3 regions of the Inquilinus sp. OTU3971 genome follow, and region 2 is predicted to be linked to each of the others. Evidence: predicted binding sites of a transcription regulator. Region 2 holds the regulator's gene; each other region holds the start of a gene.
What was found. Region 2 encodes LexA, which represses DNA repair genes until DNA is damaged. Its sites were predicted from a motif close to ATGTTCTANTTTGGTTC; they were not measured.

Region 1: the regulator LexA is predicted to act here: its motif matches at 1,443-1,459, upstream of dinB (DNA polymerase IV).
Region 3: the regulator LexA is predicted to act here: its motif matches at 1,765-1,781, upstream of AAHM41_RS05560 (PA0069 family radical SAM protein).

What each region holds. Positions count from the first base shown of each region.
Region 1 covers NZ_JASATH010000119.1:10,073-14,563, reverse strand. Annotated here, with positions in the region: gene AAHM41_RS25730 (GntR family transcriptional regulator) at 1-714, shown strand, start outside; gene AAHM41_RS25725 (hypothetical protein) at 730-1,338, opposite strand; gene dinB (DNA polymerase IV) at 1,507-2,766, shown strand; gene AAHM41_RS25715 (hypothetical protein) at 2,770-3,084, opposite strand; gene AAHM41_RS25710 (M10 family metallopeptidase C-terminal domain-containing protein) at 3,719-4,491, shown strand, end outside.
Region 2 covers NZ_JASATH010000112.1:21,242-25,732, forward strand. Annotated here, with positions in the region: gene moaC (cyclic pyranopterin monophosphate synthase MoaC) at 1-335, shown strand, start outside; gene AAHM41_RS24875 (molybdopterin molybdotransferase MoeA) at 332-1,531, shown strand; gene lexA (transcriptional repressor LexA) at 1,662-2,390, shown strand; gene AAHM41_RS24885 (LacI family DNA-binding transcriptional regulator) at 2,427-3,455, shown strand; gene AAHM41_RS24890 (TetR/AcrR family transcriptional regulator) at 3,452-4,078, opposite strand; gene AAHM41_RS24895 (NIPSNAP family protein) at 4,166-4,491, shown strand, end outside.
Region 3 covers NZ_JASATH010000014.1:8,898-13,388, forward strand. Annotated here, with positions in the region: gene dnaA (chromosomal replication initiator protein DnaA) at 1-848, opposite strand, end outside; gene rpsT (30S ribosomal protein S20) at 1,359-1,619, opposite strand; gene AAHM41_RS05560 (PA0069 family radical SAM protein) at 1,784-2,890, shown strand; gene AAHM41_RS05565 (hypothetical protein) at 2,947-3,189, shown strand; gene AAHM41_RS05570 (ribonuclease HII) at 3,267-3,887, shown strand; gene AAHM41_RS05575 (site-specific DNA-methyltransferase) at 3,935-4,491, shown strand, end outside.

The DNA.
Region 1 (4,491 bases), on a different contig from region 2:
GAGACCGTCGGCACGCTGGCCGGAAGCCGCGACATCCCCGACCGCGGCGCGCGGGCGGCGGCGATCTACCGCTCGATCCTGGACGCGATCGTCGAGCACCGGCTGCCGCCGCGCACCAAGCTGTCGGAGGACGAGATCGGCACCGCCTTCGGCGTCAGCCGGACCATCGTCCGCTCCGCCCTGCAGGCGTTGGCGCACCAGCACATGGTGGTGATCGAGAAGAACCGCGGTGCCTTCGTCGCGGCGCCCACGGTCGAGGAGGCGCGCGAGGTGTTCGAGGCCCGCCGGACGCTCGAGGCCGCGATCGCCCGCCGCGCCGCCGAGCGCACCGTGCCGGCCGACATCGGGCGGCTGGAGCGACACCTGGCCGAGGAGGCGGAGGCGCTGCACCGGGGCGACCGGCCGCGCGCCATCCAGCTGTCCGGCCTGTTCCATCTCGGCATCGCCGAGATCGCCCGGCAGCGGGTGATGGAGCGGTTCCTGCGCGAGCTGGTGTCACGCGCCTCGCTGGTCATCGCGCTGTACGGCCGCAGCGGCGCCTCGGCCTGCGGCAACACCGAGCATGGCGCGATCCTGCAGGCCCTGGCCCGGCACGATGCCGACGGCGCCGGCGCCGCCATGCTGGTCCATCTGACCCATATCGAGCAGGATCTCGACCTGGCCCCGGCCGAAGCCGGACCGGTCGATCTGGCGGCAGTCCTGCGGCAACGCTGAGGAGCAAGCGCCGCCTCACTCCAGCGAGATCATCGCGGCACGCCGGCTGGTGACCTCGTCCCGCGCCCTGGCCTCGGAGGCCGCCTTGGCGCGCCGGTGCTCCCGGTGCATCTCCAGCAGGTCGGCGATCCAGCCGCCCGGACGGAAGGCCTCGATCGTGGTCGGGTGCCAATCGTCATAGGCGGCGCCCGCCCAGTTCACCATCGACACGCCGAGCACCGTCTCGCCGGCCGCCGAGAGATAGACCTCGCCCTGGCTGTCCCCGCGCGGATCCGGATGCAACGACCGCTCCTTGAAGGTGGCGCCGTAGCGCCGCCCCCGATAGGCGAAGTCGACGGCGAAATCCTTCATGTGATCCGCGACCAGGGCGAGATCGGTGAACTCGGGCGGGACCGGCTTGCCGTGGCCCGACCAGGCGGCGTAGCGGCGGACGTCCCAGACCAGCGCGCACAGCGCCTCGCCGATGCCGCTGCTCTCCATGAATTGCTGAGCCTCGGCGACCTTGGCCCGATCGGCCGCGGTGCAGGCGAGGCAATTGTCGCGCTCCTCCCGCTCGAGCTCGCCGGCCTTCTGCCGGAACTCGTCGACCAGGGACCGCCACTTCTCCAGATGAGCGTTTCCCATCGCAGCCTCCTCCTTGGCCACATCACAGGATGGTGCGCCTATTTCGCGCAAATGCAAGGGCTTGGGCGCGGCAATGACGCTGGCAGCTTGACAAGCTCAATTGAATGTTCACTATTTGTTCCGTCTTCAGCGGATCGACTGCCATTCCACCCGCTTCGGAGCCCGCAGGTGACGATTCGGATCGACTCGACGGCCACCATCCTCCATGCGGATCTCGACGCCTTCTACGCGTCGGTCGAGCAGTTGCTCGATCCGTCGCTGCGCGGCAGGCCGGTCGCGGTCGGTGGCGGGGTGGTGCTGGCGGCCTCCTACGAAGCCAAGGCCTTCGGGGTCCGCGGCGGCATGCCGGGGCGGCAGGCGCGCGAGCTGTGCCCAGGGCTGATTTTCGTCGCCGGCCATTTCAAGGAGTATCAGCGGCTGGGCGACGCCGCCATCGAGGTGCTTGGCGACTTCACGCCGCTGGTCGAGCGGATCTCGATCGACGAGGCCTTCGCCGATGTCGCCGGCTGCACCCATCTGTTCGGCCCGCCGGCCGAGATCGCCCGGACGATCCGGCGGCGGGTGCGGGCCGAGCTGGGCCTGCCGATCTCGATCGGCGTGGCCCGCACCAAGCACCTGGCCAAGATCGCCTCGCAGGTGGCCAAGCCGGACGGGCTGGTGGTGGTCGACCCCGAGGCCGAGCTGGCGTTCCTGCACGACCTGCCGGTCGAGCTGATGTGGGGCGTCGGCCCGGTCGGCAAGGCGCGGCTGGCGGAGAGCGGCGTGCACACCATCGGCCAGCTGGCGGAAATGCCGGGATGGTCGCTGGAGCGGCTGCTGGGCCGCGCGGCCGGGGAGAAGCTGTCGGCGCTGGCCTGGAACCGCGATCCACGGGCGATCGAGACACGGCGGCGGTCGCATTCGGCGGGGGCGCAATCCGCACTCGGCCGGAAGCCGGCCGAGGAGCGGGTGTTCGTGCCGGCGCTGCGCCATCTGGCGGACCGGGTCGCCACCCGGCTGCGGGCCAAGTCGCGGCCCGGCCGGACGGTGACGGTCCGCGTCCGCTTCGCCGACCTGCGCTCGGTCACGCGCGCCGTGACGCTCGACGCCCCGGTCTCGGCGACCGCGATCCTGGCCGAGATCGCGGAAGAGCTGGTGCGCGGGGTGCTGGCACAGCACCCCGAGGAGAAGAGCATCTCGCTGCTGGCGATCTCGGTGTCGCATCTCGAGGATCGGCCGCAGCTGCAGCTGGAGCTGCCGCTCGGCCTCGCCGACGAGCGGCGCCGGCCCGGCACCCGGACAGGCATGGCGCGCGGGCAGGCCGACCGGGCGATCGATGCGATCCGCGCGCGGTTCGGGTGGCAGGCGGTCGGCTATGGCTCGGTCGTGCTGGGACCGTCGCGATCCGTCCCCGACGCGTTCCGCGAGCTCGCCGAGAAGGACCTCTGACCGCTACGGCGATGCGAGCCGGGCCGCCTCGGCGGCGAGCGGATGGCTGGCGTAGGTCCGGGCGAAGTCGCGCCAGGCCTCGGCCGTGCCGGTGCGGCGGGCGGCGTCGAACGCGGCATAGACCGCGGCGTCCGGGTCGTTGGCCAGGAGGTACGCGTCCGGCGCGGGCCGGCGTTCCAGCCGGCGCCACGCTTCATCCGCCAGGGCAGTCTCCGGATGCCGCGCGATGAAGCGGATCAGCGCTGCGTTCGAGCCGTCATCGACCGCCCCGCGAAACTCCTGGGCGAGCACCGCCTCGTCGTCCGGCGGCCGCGCCATGACGGCCTTCCTCTCCTCCTGCCGCAGCTGCGGGGCGCCGCTATCTCGGGGGGCGGCACCCCCCTGTGCCCAGCAGGGCAATGCCGCAAAGAGCACGGACAGTGTAAGACAAATGGAGGGCCAGATCTGGATGTTCATCGGTCCCGGCTCCTTCCCGGGCACGCAGAGATGCCTGACACTGCGCAAAGTCCGGCAGAGCGGCAGTGGTCCTTTTTTCCATAGGAATATGGCAAATCCTTGAGTTCATTCGAGCTCTAGTCTTCAGGAATTAAATCACAACCTCTTCGCCGCCACATACCAATTTCATCATACAATTTCATCCGAACGACTTATTGACCTCAGATTGACAATAGAAGTAATTTTATATATACTCCATTGTGTAGGAAAATACCGTTTGCGTTGGGATATCTTACGATGCAGTAGGATCGGCGGCGGGGACAATCTTACGCACCAGGGCGGGATTGCAACATCTTCGCGACACAATCTCCTGACATGCTCAATCTGGGCCGAGACGCGCGGGAAAATGACGTGTTCTGACCCTGAACGATCGTGCCTTCAACCAACAACAATCAACAAGAAGTTGCGGATCTTCACTCAAGGGTTGCGGATCTTCACCACGTAGGGGAGACCCGGTATGAAATCGTCAAATATTCTCGAATACGGCATCCTGTCGTCCGACGGCGATCTGCTCACCGATCCAATGGCTTGGTCGTCGATGCGAAAACTGTCGAACGACCTGCTGTTCCACAATACATTCGCCGATGCGTCCCGCCTGGACGCGGTGCTGGCCGGCCAAACCGGCGCGCTGGCGGATGCCATTCGCGCCGCGATCGGCGACCGGTCCGACGGGTTCGTGGTTCCCGCCCACAGTTCTTCGGGCACTGCGAGCGCGCCGAAGCCGGAGGAGAACGGCTCGGGCGACACCACCGCGGCGGTGGCTGCGTCCGGCAACCAGAACATCGACGGGCTGCTGGCCGGCGTCCGCTGGTCGGACGGCTTCATCACCTACAGCGATCCGGATGCGGTCAGCGACTACCAGGCCGGCCATCCGGAAGCGTTCAGCGGCTTCCATCAGATGACGGCGCAGCAGATGATCGCCGTCCATTTCGCGCTGAACTCCGCGATCTTCACGCAGCCCGTCGGCGCCGCTGGGTTCGGCGTCGAAGGCTTCACCAATCTCGGCATCGACTATGCCGGCAGCGGGTCGGGGGCCGGCACGATCCGCGTGGTCAACACCACCAACCCCAGCACGGCCTACGCCTACTACCCGTCCAATGCGGTCTATGGCGGCGACGCCTTCTTCGGCCCGAGCGGCGACCTGCCGACCGCCGGCAATTACGACTGGCACACCGTGATCCATGAGCTCGGCCATGCGCTGGGCCTGAAGCACGGCCACGAGACCGGCGT
Region 2 (4,491 bases):
ATGCCAAGGGCGACGTGCTGGGCATCGCCCGCATCGCCGGCATCATGGCCGCCAAGCGCACGTCCGACCTGATCCCGCTGTGCCACCCGCTGCCGCTGTCCAGCGTCGAGCTGGCGCTGCGCTGCGATGCCGAGCACAGCCGGGTCGAGATCGAGGCCACGGTCAAGGTCACCCACCGCACCGGGGTGGAGATGGAGGCGCTGACCGCCGCCTCGGTCGCCGCCCTGACCGTCTACGACATGTGCAAGGCGGTCGACCGCGGCATGGTCGTGACCGACCTGCGGCTGCTGCACAAATCCGGCGGGCGGTCAGGCACTTACGAGGCCCAGACATGATCCCGGTCGCCGAGGCCCGCGCCCGCATCCTCGCCGCCTTCGCCGCCCTGCCGGCCGAGACCGTGCCCCTGCCCGCCGGGCTGGGCCGGATCCTGGCCGAGCCAGTGGCGGCGCGGCTGACCCAGCCGCCGCTCGACGTCTCGGCCATGGATGGCTGGGCGGTGCGGGCCGCCGATGTCGCGACCGTCCCGGCGACGCTGCGGCGGATCGGTGAGGTCCCGGCCGGCGGCCGCTTCGAGGGCGCGGTCGGCCCGGGCCAATGCGTCCGCATCTTCACCGGCGCGCCGCTGCCGGACGGCGCCGATGCCGTGGTGCTGCAGGAGGACACCGACGCCGACGGCGACCGGGTCACGGTGCGCGAGGGCGTCGCCGCCGGCCGCCATGTGCGCAAGGCCGGGCTGGATTTCCGCACCGGCGACGTGCTGCTGCAGCCGGGCCGGCGCCTGACCGCGCGCGACATCGGCATCGCCGCCTCGACCAACCATCCCTGGCTGCATGTGCGCCGCCGGCCGCGCGTGGCGGTGCTGGCGACCGGCGACGAGATCGTGCTGCCGGGCGAGGCGCTGGGGCCGAGCCAGATCGTCAGCTCCAACTCCCATGCCCTGGCCGCGCTGATCCGCAGCTGCGGCGGCGAGCCGGTCGATCTCGGCATCGCCCGCGACAATGCCGACTCCCTGGCGGCGCTGGCCGCCGGCGCCCGCGGTGCCGACCTGATCGTCACCACCGGCGGCGCCTCGGTCGGCGAGCATGACCTGATCCGCTCGGTGCTCGGCGAGCGCGGCCTGGCGCTCGACTTCTGGACCATCGCCATGCGGCCGGGCAAGCCGCTGATGTTCGGCCGGCTCGGCGACACGCCGTTGCTCGGCCTGCCCGGCAACCCGGTCTCGACCATGGTCTGCGGCTGGCTGTTCCTGCGCCCGGTGCTGTGGGCCCTGCAGGGGGCCGAGGCGCCGGAGAACCGCGTCGCCGCGACACTGGGCCGCGACCTGCCGGCCAATGACCGGCGCGAAGATTACCTGCGGGCGCGGATCGAACGGACAGATTCCGGTTATGTCGCCACTCCGTTCCCGACCCAGGACAGCTCGATGCTGTCGCTGCTGGCCGCGGCCGACGGGCTGGTGATCCGCCCGCCCCATGCGCCGGCCGCGGCGCGCGGCGAGCCGGTCGAGGCGGTGCTGTTCGGCGACGGGATCTGACCCGGCGATCGTTACAAGGAAGTAAAGAACCGAGAGTGCCGCAGTTAGGCGCTTGTGTTTTTGTTTTGTTCCTCCTAATGTTCTCTCCAGGGATTCGGCCGCGCCGCGGCCCCTGCCAACGGAGGATGCCTTGCTGACGCGAAAGCAACAGGAGTTGTTGTTGTTCGTTCACCGCCGTCTGGAGGCGGACGGCGTCAGTCCTTCCTTCGACGAGATGAAGGACGCGCTGGCCCTGAAGTCGAAATCGGGCATCCATCGACTGATCACCGGGCTCGAGGAGCGCGGTTTTATTCGGCGGCTGCCGCATCGGGCCCGGGCGCTGGAGGTGCTCAAGCTGCCGGATTGCCTGAAGTCGGACGCGCCGGCCGGGTCGCCGGCCGAGGATGACAACGTTGTCCCCTTCCGGCCCGTGCGCTCCGACGTCGCCCTGCCCGGCCGCAAGCTGGAGCGCGCCGATCTCAGCAACCCCGAGCTCGGCGTCCGCCTGCCGCTCTACGGCCGGATCGCCGCCGGCATGCCGATCGAGGCGCTGCGCGACCATTCCAACTATGCCGAGGTGCCGGCCTCGCTGCTTGGCCCGGGTGAGCACTACGCCCTGGAGGTCGCCGGCGACAGCATGGTCGAGGCCGGGATCCTGGACGGCGACACCGTCATCATCAAGCGCTGCGACGCGGCCGATCCCGGCGTCATCGTCGTCGCCCTGGTCGACGACAACGAGGTGACGCTGAAGCGGCTGCGCAAGAAGGGCGCCTCGATCGGGCTGGAGGCCGCCAACTCCGCCTATGAGACCCGCTACCTGCCCTCCGATCGCGTCCGCATCCAGGGGCGACTGATCGGGCTGCTGCGGACCTATTCGTAAGCCCTTGCGCGCCCTCTCCGGGCGGATCGTGACCGCGTGAGGCGCTCCAACAGCGGCCGGCCCGGGCACCGGGCAACCGGTGCCGAGCGGGCCACGGCGCAACAGGTCGCGGAAGCGGCCGGCGTGTCGATCTCCGCCGTCTCCCGCACCTTCACCAAGGATGCCAGCGTCTCGCCCCGGATGCGGGCCCGCGTCCTGGCGGCGGCGGAGGCGCTGGGCTACCGCCCCAACCGGCTGGCGCGCAGCCTGATGACCGGCCGGACCGAGCTGGTCGGGCTGGTCTCGAGCCATTTCGCCAACCCCGCCTTCATGGACGTGTTCGACCTGTTCACGCGGGAGCTGCAGCGCCGTGGGCTGCGGCCGCTGATCGCCAACCTGTCGGAGGATGGCGGCGCCGACTCCGCCCTCGACATGATGCTGCAATACAGCGTCGATGCGGTGCTGATCGCCACCTCCGCGCCGCCGGAGGGCTTCGCCGATTCCTGCGCCCGCGCCGGGCTGCCGGTGGTGCATGTGTTCGGCCGGGCGGAGGCGGCTGTGCCGGCGGTGACGGTCGACAATGTCGCGGGCGGGCGGCTGGTCGCCGAGGCGATGCTGGCGCGCGGCCTGCAGCAATTGGCCTTCCTCGGCGGGGCCGGGACCGATTCGTCGTCGATCGACCGCGCCGCGGGTTTTTTGAGCGGGCTGGAAGCGGCAGGTCTGCGGCCCCTGGCCGTGGAGTTCGCCGGCGACTATTCGCATGAGCATGGCCGCAGCGGCATGCACGCCCTGCTCGACCGGCATCGGCCGCAGGCGGTGTTCTGCGGCGACGACATCCTGGCGCTCGGCGCCTTCGACGCCTGCCGCGAGCGCGGCCTCGCCGTGCCACAGGAGATCGGCATCGTCGGCTTCGACGACATGACGCTGGCCGCCTGGCCCGCCTATCGCCTGACCACGGTCCGCCAGCCGATGGCCGAGATGGTGCGCCACGCCATCGACCAGATCGCCGCCCGCCTGGCCGATCCCGACCACCCGATCCAGGGCCGGCTGTTCGACATCCGCCTGGTCGAGCGCGACAGCCTCTAGGCGCCGGTCCGCAGCCCTTCCAGAGACCGCCTCAGCTGCCGGGCGCAGGCCTCCAACGGAGCCGCGTCCTGTTGCGCCTTGGCCTGGGCCATCGCCCCGGAATAGGCGGCGACGACGAAGGCCGCCAGCTCGTCGGCGTCCGCTTCGGCCAGGTGGCCGGCCGCCTGGTCGGCCCGCAGCCTCGCGGCAATCGCCGCCCGCCAGGCCTCGAACACCACCTGCATCGCGGTGCGGAACTCCGGATCGGCCAGGGAAAGCTCCAGCGCCAGGTTGTTCAGCGGGCAGCCGGAGACGGCGCCGCGCCGCCGCAGCCCCGCTGCGATCCGGTCGAACACGCCGGCGATGCCGTCGATCGCGTCCGGCGCCGAGCGGACCGGCTCGATCCAGGTCTCATCCACCTCCCCCGCCACCCGGTCGCGGATCACGGCGAGGCCGAGCGCCTTTTTGGTCGGGAAATGGTGGTACAGCGCCCCGCCGGTCACCCCGGCCTCGCGCATCAGCTCATGCATGCCGGTGGCCTGGTAGCCGCGGGATTGGAACGCCTCCGCCGCCACATCCAGCAGGCGCCGGCGCATGCCCTCGGGGTCGTAGCTGCGCTTTCGCCTGATCTCGCTCTCGGTCATGTCCCACTGTAGCATATTGACTCAACCGGACAATCAGTCTGTTCTTGAACCGGACAACCGGTCTGTTTTGATGGAGGAAAGGCACTCATGCAAAGCGAGACCTTCAGCCCGATCGTGGAGCTGCGGCGCTACACGCTGCATCCGGGGCAGCGCGATGTGCTGATTGCGCTGTTCGACCGCGAGTTCGTCGAGACGCAGGAGGCGGTCGGGATCGACGTCATCGGCCAGTTCCGCGACCTCGACGCGCCCGACCATTTCGTCTGGCTGCGCGGCTTCCCGGACCTGCGGTCGCGGACCGAGTCGCTGCGCGCCTTCTATGGCGGGCCGGTGTGGCAGACGCATCGCAGCGCCGCCAACGCCACCATGATCGATTCGGACGACGTGCTGCTGCTGCGGCCGGCACATCCGGATTC
Region 3 (4,491 bases), on a different contig from region 2:
CCCCAGCCGAGGCGCGAGCGCAGCCGCTCCTCCATCCCCTCGAGGTCGGAGGGCGACTTGTCGGCCGAGATCACCACCTGGCGGTTCTGGTCCACCAGGGCGTTGAAGGTATGGAAGAACTCCTCCTGGGTGGAGTCCTTGCCGGAGATGAACTGCACGTCGTCGATCATCAGCACGTCGACCGACCGGAACATCTCCTTGAACGTCATCGTGTCCTTGAACCTCAGGGCACGGATGAACTGGTACATGAACTTCTCGGCGGACATGTAGAGCACGCGCCGCTCGGGGTGCTTCTGCCGGATGTGCCAGGCGATGGCGTGCATCAGATGGGTCTTGCCCAGGCCCACCCCGCCATAGAGGAACAGCGGGTTGAAGGTGACGCTGTTGGCCTCCGCCACCCGACGGGCGGCGGCATGGGCCAGCTCGTTCGGCTTGCCGACGACGAAGTTGTCGAAGGTGAAGCGCTGGTCGAGCACGGCGCCGAACTCGGCCGCCGACTCGGGCGGGCGCTCCGGCGCCGGCGACTCGGCGCGCGAGGCCGGCGCAGTCGCGGCCGGCTTGGCGGCAGCCGGGCGGGCGGCCAGACGGTCGGGCACCACGATCACATCGACGCTGTGGATATCCGGATTCTCGGAATGCCACAGGTTGCGGATGCGGTCGGCGTAATGGGCGGCGACCCAGTCGCGCATGAAGCGGGTGGGGGCGGCGATGCGGACCTCGCCGCCCTCGAGATCGACGACGACGACGGGGCGCAGCCAGCTCTTGAAGGCGCCCTCGCCCACCTCCTCGCGCATGCGGCCGCAGACCCGGGCCCATTGCTGCTCGATCGATGCGATGACTCCCCCCATCGACGACATGCTGCCTTCCGACCCCTCTTTGACTCCGGCGGCCGCGACGCGCTGCCCATCCATGACCGGGACTGTACCCGTTTCCATCATCAGCGGCATCCGATCCCCGCTGCGCGGCTGCCATGCTCCAGAACTCAAACTGTAATAATCACAGTATCACGACCGACGTGCAGGAACAATTCCTCGCAGCTATTTGCAAAGCCAACGAGGACACAAATAAAGGCTTGGTAAATACTCTTCAGGTGCGCTCGTGGACTTCTGCCGGTCTTCGTGATGAAGGCTGGTAGCCGGGCAAGTTGTGTCCTGAGGCCATCTTCAACCTGCCGATAGCAGGCGAACGACGATCATATGCAGGGTGGGCGAGGGCTGGCAACGGAACAAATCCGGACCACCCCAAAACGCAAAAAACGGTCCCGGACCGCGGCCGGTTGTGCCGCATCCACCGTTCCCCCGGACATGAGAAAACCGTTCCGCGACTGCCGCCGCGGAACGGCTCGTCCGTATTCTGGCTTAGAGGGCCTTGATGCGGCCGGACAGGCGCGACAGCTTGCGCGCGACCGTGTTCTTCTGCAGCACGCCCTTGGTGACGCCGCGATGCATCTCCGGCTGCGCCGCCTTGAACGCCTCGGCCGCGGCGGTCTTGTCGCCGGACTCGATCGCCGCCTCGACCTTCTTGACGAAAGTGCGGATGCGGCTGACACGGTTGCGGTTGACGACCGTGCGACGCTCGGTCTGGCGGATGCGCTTCTCGGCGGACTTGTGGTTGGCCATTGTCGGTCCCAGTTCGGGCCAACGACGGCCCCAAGAAAAACGAGGGCGCTTGATAGTCCCTCCGCGCCCGGGCGTCAAGACGAGTCTCGGCGCATGGCGCTGCGGAGATGTGGGCCGCGCGGCGGGGATTGGCAAGGCGGTTCGTATGTTCTATATTTGTTCTCATGCCGATCAAGCCACCCGAACTCGACGAGCTGCCGGACCAGCCGCGCAAGGGCCGCGGCGCGGTCAGCAACCGCACCGGCCGCTTCGAGGCCGCGACCCGGCACCGGGTCGACGACGGCTGGGCGGGGATGGCGCCGGAGGATGAGGGGGAGCCGCCGCTGCGCACGCAGCTGCATGTCGACACCGCCCGCACCATCATCACCCGCAACGACTCGCCGGACATCATGTTCGACCGGTCGATCAACCCCTACCGGGGGTGCGAGCACGGTTGCATCTACTGCTTCGCCCGGCCGACCCATGCCTGGCTGGGCCTGTCGCCCGGCCTCGATTTCGAGACCCAGCTGTTCTACAAGCCGGACGCGCCGGAGCTGCTGGAGGCCGAGCTGCGGCGTCCCGGCTATGTCCCGGCGGTGATGGCGATGGGCACCAACACCGACCCGTATCAGCCGATCGAGCGCGAGCTGAAGCTGACCCGCCGGGTGATCGAGGTGCTGTCGCGCTTCAACCATCCGCTCGGCATCGTCACCAAATCGGCGCTGATCACGCGCGACATCGACCTCCTGGCGCCGATGGCGGCGAAGGGGCTGGCCGCCGTCTGCATCTCGCTGTCGACGCTGGACCGCGAGCTGGCGCGGACGCTGGAGCCGCGGGCGGCGACTCCGCCGCGCCGGCTGGAGACGATGCGGCAGCTGACCCAGGCCGGCATCCCGGTGATCGTGCTGACCTCGCCGATGATCCCCGGCCTCAACGACCACTCGCTGGAGCAGGTGCTGGAGGCGGCGGTGAAGGCCGGGGCCACAGCGGCCGGCTGGACCCTGCTGCGGCTGCCGCTGGAGATCGCCGGCCTGTTCGAGGAATGGCTCCAGGCGCATGCGCCGGACCGGGCGGGCCGGGTGATGTCGCTGATCCGCCAGACCCGCGGCGGCCGGCTCTACAAATCCGGCTTCGGCGAGCGGCATCGCGGCGAGGGGCCGGTGGCCGACCTGATCCGCGCCCGCTTCAACCACGCCGTCCGCCGGCTCGGCCTCGACCGCAAGCGCTGGACCCTCGACACCACCCAGTTCTCCCCGCCGCCGCGGCCGGGCGATCAGATGAGCTTGTTCTGAGGGGGCATGTTGGCCAACGGTTTGACATCCCACACGGCTCACCGCAGATTCGTATCATGACGACCGAACCTGAAAACCTCGTCATCGAGTTGCTGCGCGCCGTCCGTGCCGACGTGACGGAGATGCGGTCGGAACAGCGCGAGCAGCGCGTGCGCCTTGCCGCGATCGAGCGGCATCTGGCGCATCTGGAGCGCGACGGTGCCGAGTTCCGCGCCGAAATCGGTGGACGATTCGATCGCATCCATGACCGGCTCGACCGGATCGAGCCTCGCCTCGACCTTTCGGATCAGCCCGCTTAGCCGCATTCGGACTGCAGGACGCTACGGGCTTGGCTCTTCGTCTCGCCGGCGCTATGCCCTGGGGCGGGAGGGGCCTCATGCCGGATTGGAGTCTCGAGATCGAGTGCGGCGCGCCGGTGCGGAGCGTCGCCGGGCTGGACGAGGTCGGCCGTGGCCCGCTGGCCGGCCCGGTGCTGGCCGCGGCCGTGGTGCTGACCCGGCCGCTCGACCCCGATCTCGCTCTCCTTATAGATGACAGCAAGGTGCTGACGGCGCAGCGGCGCGAGGCGCTGGTGCCGCGCATCCGGGCGGTGGCGCAGGTCGGCATCGGCTGGGCCTCGGTCGAGGAGATCGACCGAATCAACATCCTCCAGGCCAGCATGCTGGCGATGCGGCGGGCGCTCGACGCCCTGCCGGAGCGTCCGGAGATCGCCTTGATCGACGGCAACAAGGTGCCCGACGGGCTGCCCTGCGACGGCCGCGCAGTGGTTGGCGGCGATGCCCTGTCGCTGTCGATCGCGGCGGCCTCGATCCTCGCAAAAGTTGTGCGTGACCACGAGATGTTGCGTCTCTCCGCCCATCATCCAGGCTATGGGTGGGAACGCAACGCCGGTTACGGTACGCCAGAGCACATCGCCGCGCTCGACCGCATCGGGGTCTGCGAGCATCACCGCCGGTCGTTCGCCCCGGTGTTCCAACGACTCGCCATAACCGGCTGATTCGAAGGGGGATTGACGCCGAGTCCTTCGCGACTCATCGTCGCCCTATGAGCGAATCACCCACCATCACCGAGCGCCTGCCGCCGGGCTGCCGAATCGTCCTCGGCGACTGCATCTCGGCGATGCGGTCGCTGCCCGCCGGCTCGGTCGATTGCGTGTTCGCGGACCCGCCCTACAACTTGCAGTTGGGGGGAGAGCTGCGCCGGCCGGACGAGAGCCGGGTCGACGGTGTCGATGCGGAATGGGACAAGTTCACCGACCTCGCCACCTATGACCGGTTCACCCGGGACTGGCTGGCCGCGGCGCGCCATGCGCTGAAGGACGACGGCACGCTGTGGGTGATCGGCACCTACCACAACATCTTCCGGGTCGGCGCCATCCTGCAGGATCTCGGCTTCTGGATCCTGAACGACATCGTCTGGCGCAAGTCGAACCCGATGCCGAACTTCCGCGGCACCCGCTTCACCAACGCCCATGAGACGATGATCTGGGCCGCCAAGTCGCCCGACAGCCGCTACACCTTCAACTACGACGCCATGAAGGCGCTGAACGAGGAACTGCAGATGCGCAGCGACTGGACGCTGCCGATCTGCAGCGGCGGCGA